One region of the Pantoea sp. SGAir0418 genome, then DNA from elsewhere that is predicted to be linked to it. Evidence: predicted binding sites of a transcription regulator. Region 1 holds the regulator's gene; the other holds the start of a gene.
What was found. Region 1 encodes CRP, which controls carbon source genes, mostly activating them, when cyclic AMP is high. Its sites were predicted from a motif close to ATGTGANNNNNNTCACAT; they were not measured.

Region 1 (3,093 bases):
CTACGATGAAGCGGTGCCGTGGAATCAGGTGCCGGGCACGTTTACACCCTGGCAGCCGCTGCCGGAAAACACCGATGTGCTGTTCTATGAAGGCCTGCACGGCGGCGTGGTGACGCAGCAGCATAACGTGGCTGAACACGTCGATCTGCTGGTTGGCGTGGTACCGATTGTTAATCTGGAGTGGATTCAGAAACTGGTACGCGACACCAGCGAGCGCGGCCATTCGCGCGAAGCGGTGATGGATTCGGTGGTGCGTTCGATGGAAGACTACATCAACTACATCACGCCGCAGTTTTCCCGCACGCACCTCAACTTCCAGCGCGTGCCGACCGTGGATACCTCGAACCCGTTTGCCGCGCGTGAAATCCCGTCGCTGGATGAGAGCTTTGTGGTGATCCATTTTCGCGGCCTGGAGGGCATCGCTTTTCCTTATTTACTGGCGATGATCCAGGGCTCGTTTATTTCCCACATGAATACGCTGGTGGTGCCGGGCGGCAAGATGGGACTGGCGATGGAGTTGATCATGACGCCGCTGGTGCAGCGGTTGATTGAAGGAAAACGTATTGAATAGCGCAGGCTAATACGCCAGTTTCGCCGTGAGGAACTGAGATCGGGAGCGCAGGGCCGCGCTCCCGGCTGGATTACAGCTCCACCACTTCGTAGCTGTGCGTTATCTCGACGCCCTTGCCCAGCATGATCGCGACCGAGCAGTACTTCTCCGCGGACAGATCCACCGCGCGCGCTACCGCTTTATCGCTCAGCGCTTTGCCGCTGACAATAAAATGCAGATTGATATGCGTAAAAATGCGTGGCGCTTCTTCGCGGCGTTCCGAGGTCAGTTTGACTTCACAATCGGCGACATCGTTGCGCCCCTTTTGCAGAATCGACACCACGTCAATCGCGCTGCAGCCGCCCGCAGCCATCAACACCATCTCCATCGGGCTGGGCGCTTTATCACCGGAATTGCCGTCCATTAATACCTGATGACCGGATGAGGATTCTCCGAGAAAGGTCAGCCCTTCCACCCATTTCACTCGTGCCTGCATTATTCTTTCTCCTGAAGCGGCGGTTTTGCCGCCAGAGTACGCTTTCACCTGACAAACAGCAATGCAGACGCATCCCCCACCTGCTGAAGCGAGACAACAGGAGACAGGTTGCAAAAGCTATGCTACAAACAGTGCTGAAAATATTTTCGTCACGAAAGACGAAAGCGGGACGAATCAAAAGCATCGCTTACGAATCCACCCCCGAATAACTGTCCCTCACGGGAAACGCTGGACGATTTCACCGCCTGACAGGGAAAACTGCCCCCTGTATTTTGGGCACGATTACAACAGAGGATAATAGCGAATGGTTCTCGGCAAACCGCAAACAGACCCTACACTCGAATGGTTCCTGTCCCATTGCCATATTCACAAATATCCATCCAAAAGCACCCTCATCCATCAGGGTGAGAAAGCGGAAACGCTGTACTACATCGTGAAAGGTTCCGTCGCGGTACTGATTAAAGATGAAGAAGGCAAAGAGATGATTCTCTCCTACCTCAATCAGGGGGATTTCATCGGTGAGCTCGGCCTGTTTGAAGAGGGCCAGGAGCGTAGCGCCTGGGTACGTGCGAAAACCGCCTGCGAAGTGGCTGAAATTTCCTACAAAAAATTCCGTCAGCTGATTCAGGTCAATCCGGATATTTTAATGCGCCTGTCGGCGCAGATGGCGCGTCGCCTGCAGGTAACATCTGAAAAAGTCGGCAACCTTGCCTTCCTCGATGTGACCGGCCGTATCGCGCAAACGCTGCTCAACCTGGCGAAACAGCCTGATGCCATGACCCACCCGGACGGTATGCAGATCAAAATCACCCGTCAGGAGATTGGTCAGATCGTGGGCTGCTCACGCGAAACCGTGGGTCGTATCCTGAAAATGCTGGAAGATCAGAACCTGATCTCTGCACACGGCAAAACCATCGTCGTTTACGGCACCCGCTGATTTCTTCTCACCTACGGCGTGATGGCAACATCGCGCCGTTTCTGTTTACGATGAGCTGATGTGGCGTCGAATCATCTATCATCCGGAAGTTAACTATGCGCTGCGGCAAACGCTGGTGCTGTGCCTGCCTGTGGCGCTCGGCTGGCTGTTTGGCGATCTGCAAAAAGGGCTGCTGTTCTCCCTGGTGCCGGCCTGCTGCAACATCGCCGGTCTGGATACGCCACACAAGCGGTTCTTCAAACGGCTGATTGTCGGCGGCGCACTGTTCGCCAGCGGCAGTTTTCTGATTCAGTACCTCACGGCTTACGCTGTGCCGCTGCCGCTGATTCTGCTGGTGTTGCCGCTGCTGGTGGGCGTGACCGGTGAAATCAGCCCGCTGCATGGTCGTTTGCTGCCCGGCACGCTGATCGCCGCCATCTTTACCTTAAGCCTCGTCGGCCGTATGCCGATGTGGGTCCCGCCGCTGCTGTATATCGGCGGGACGCTGTGGTACGGGCTGTTTAACTGGTTCTGGTTCTGGCTGTGGAAAGAGCAGCCGATGCGCGAGACCCTCAGCCTGCTGTACCGCGAGCTGGCCGATTACTGCGACGCCAAATACACCCTGCTGACGCAGCTGACCGATCCGGAAAAAGCGCTGCCGCCGCTACTGGCGCGCCAGCAGAAAGCGGTCGATCTGATCACCACCTGCTACCAGCAGATGCATATGCTGTCCGCCAGCCGTGATAACAGCCATAAACGCCTGACGCGCGCTTTCCAGGTCGCGCTCGATCTGCAGGAACATATCTCGGTCAGCCTGCACCAGCCGGAAGAGGTGCAAAAGCTGGTGGAGCAGAGCCACGCCGAGGCGGTGATCCGCTGGAACGCGAAAATCATTTCGGCACGGCTGCGCGTGCTGGCCGATGCCATTCTCTATCACCAGCTGCCGGAACGCTTCCACATGGAGAAGCCGCTCGGCGCGCTGGAGAAAATTGCCCGGCAGCACCCGGATAATCCGGTCGGTAATTTCTGCCTCTACCATTTCAGCCGCATCGCCCGCGTGCTGCGCACGCAGAAGCCACTGTACACCCGCGACCTGATGGCCGATCGCCAGCGCCGCCTGCCGCTGCTGCC
Region 2 (3,093 bases), 620 kb from region 1:
GCGATCATGCCGGCTTTAAGAATCGACATGCCGCGCGCCTGCACCAGATACACCGGGAACCAGGTAATAAAGAAGTAGGTCAGGGCGTTAACGCAGTACTGACCGAGATAGATCCCCCACATCATGCGGGTGGAGAGCAGTTGCTTGATTTGAAACCACTTCTCATCCCAGCTCACTTTACGCTCGGCTTTCTTCGCATCCATGTTAATCAGCGCACCGCCCTGCTCCATGTACTCCAGCTCGGCTTTGTTCACGCCAGGGTGATCGTTCGGGTCATGAATCACTTTCAGCCAGATAAAGCTGAGAATGATGCCCAGCCCGCCCATGAACCAGAACACGTGCGCCCAGCCCACCTCGGCCACCAGCCAGCCCATGATTGGTGCGAAAATCACCGTGGCGAAGTACTGGGCGGAGTTAAAGATGGCGACGGCGGTACCGCGCTCCTGCGCCGGGAACCAGGCAGCAACAATACGGCTGTTACCCGGGAAAGACGGCGCTTCCGCCAGTCCCACCATGAAGCGCAGCAGGAACAGCGACACCACAATGCCGAAGCCGCTAAAGATGTCGACGAAGCCCTGCAACAGGGTAAACAGCGACCACAGGAAGATGCTCCAGAAATAGACGCGTTTGGAGCCGAAGCGGTCCAGCAGCCAGCCGCCAGGAATCTGACCGATAACGTACGCCCACGAGAAGGCGGAGAAGATGTAGCCGAGGCCGACGGAATCGAGACCGATCTCCTTCGACATCGCCGAACCGGCAATCGAAATGGTGGCCCGGTCACCGTAGTTGAACGAGGTGACGATAAATAACATCACCACAATCCAGTAACGGGCGTTGGTGCGCTTCTGCACCGCTGCCGCTGTCTGGCTGTAACTATTCATGATGCACTCCTGAAATATAGCGAACGCTACATTCACTCTGACTGCATACACATCGCGTTGGGTATCAGAATGATTTTGGGTTAAACACGGCGATTGTTGTTATGGCAAAACGATGTTGCGTCGTGACGAATAACCAAACGTTGAAGAACGGCAATCAGTATAGGAACAGCATCGCCGCGAAACACTGGAGGAACGCCCGAGGATAATCCCCAATCCGGCACAATTTTGTGGCATTTGCCCATAACGCTGCGGCGTGGCTCACGGAACCCGCCATCCAGCCGCCAGATTGCTGTAAAAGCGAACAGCAAGCGTACGCTTTGTGAGGCTCTTCACTTGCGTTTGGTAAAACGAACCAAACTGCGCGCCGATCGCGGCACAAAGCCAGTCAGTTGCACAATGCGTGGGCCAATACCCCTGCTTATACTGAGGCTGGCAAATAACGATGATGTGACGGACGTGATTTCAACCGCACCGCTATGACCGGTGCGACGAACCGGAAGGTGAGCAATGAACCGACCTCTGACAGACAAACCGCGCTACATTAAAGTGCACGACGCCGATAACGTGGCGATTGTGGTCAACGATCAGGGATTGCCCGCAGGCAGCCGCTTTGATGACGGTCTGCAGCTGACTGAGCATGTGCCGCAGGGGCACAAAGTGGCGCTGAGCGATATCGCCCTGCACGGTGCCATCGTGCGTTACGGTGAAGTGATTGGTACGGCGCTGCGCCCGATTGCGCGCGGCAGCTGGATTGAGGAGTCGCTGGTGGCGCTGCCCGCCGCCCCACCGCTGGCCAGCCTGCCGCTGGCATCTAACGTGCCGCCGCCCCTGCCACCGCTGGACGGCTACACCTTTGAAGGCTATCGCAATGCCGACGGCAGCGTCGGCACGCGCAATCTGCTCGGCATCACCACCAGCGTGCACTGCGTGGCGGGCGTGGTGGATTACGTGGTGCAGCTGATTGAGCGCGATTTGCTACCGCGCTACAGCAACGTCGATGGGGTAGTGGCGCTCAACCATTTATATGGCTGCGGCGTGGCGATCAACGCACCGGCGGCGGTGGTGCCGATTCGCACCATTCACAATCTTGCGCTGAATCCTAATTTTGGCGGCGAAGTGATGGTGGTGAGCCTCGGCTGCGAGAAATTACAGCCGGAGCGCCTGCTCACCGGTACACCGGACGTACAGGCCATTTCGCTGGATGAGCGCGATATCGTGCGCCTGCAGGATGAGCGTCACGTGGGTTTTGGCGCGATGGTCGATGAAATTCTGCAGGTGGCCGAGCGCCATCTGAAAAAACTCAACCAGCGCCAGCGCGAAACCTGCCCGGCGTCGGCGCTGGTGGTCGGCACCCAGTGCGGCGGCAGCGATGCGTTTTCCGGCGTGACGGCCAACCCGGCGGTTGGCTTTGCCTCGGATCTGCTGGTGCGCTGCGGCGCGACGGTGATGTTCTCGGAAGTGACCGAGGTACGCGATGCGATCCATCTGCTGACGCCGCGTGTGGTAAACGAAGCGGTGGGCAAACGGCTGCTGGAGGAGATGGCGTGGTACGACGATTATCTGAGCCAGGGGCAAACCGACCGCAGCGCGAATCCATCGCCGGGCAATAAAAAAGGCGGTCTGGCCAATGTGGTAGAAAAAGCGCTGGGCTCAATTGCCAAATCCGGCCGCAGCCCGATTGTCGAAGTGCTGTCACCCGGACAGCGCCCGACGCAGCGCGGACTGATTTACGCCGCCACGCCGGCCAGCGATTTTGTCTGCGGCACCCAGCAGATGGCCTCCGGCATTACGCTGCAGGTGTTCACCACCGGGCGCGGCACGCCTTACGGCCTGGCGGCGATTCCGGTAATCAAAATGGCGACGCGCAGCGCGCTGGCAAACCGCTGGCACGATTTAATGGATATCAATGCCGGCACCATCGCGACGGGCGAAGAGAGTATTGAACAGGTCGGCTGGCGGCTGTTCGAGCTGATTCTGGATATCGCCAGCGGGCGTAAACAGACATGGTCAGATCGCTGGGGAATCCGTAATCAGCTGGCGGTATTCAATCCGGCACCGGTGACGTGATGTGCAAAATTAACTTTCAGCGCGATCGATTCCCTCTCCCGCCTGCGGGAGAGGGTTAGGGTGAGGGCCTGATTTACAACAACTTACCCCAGCTCTCCACCCACGGCGTGGTCACTGACTCGGGCTCCGGATTTTCCGTCGCATC

Region 2: garD (galactarate dehydratase) is a predicted target of CRP. The motif match lies at 1,199-1,216, and genes of this name have one in related genera.

The regions. Positions count from the first base shown of each region.
Region 1 covers NZ_CP027911.1:307,211-310,303, reverse strand. The annotation lists gene C1N84_RS01320 (phosphoribulokinase) at 1-571, shown strand, start outside; gene C1N84_RS01315 (OsmC family protein) at 642-1,046, opposite strand; gene crp (cAMP-activated global transcriptional regulator CRP) at 1,351-1,983, shown strand; gene C1N84_RS01305 (YccS/YhfK family putative transporter) at 2,042-3,093, shown strand, end outside.
Region 2 covers NZ_CP027911.1:930,859-933,951, reverse strand. The annotation lists gene C1N84_RS04140 (MFS transporter) at 1-881, opposite strand, end outside; gene garD (galactarate dehydratase) at 1,389-2,948, shown strand; gene C1N84_RS04130 (flavodoxin) at 3,022-3,093, opposite strand, start outside.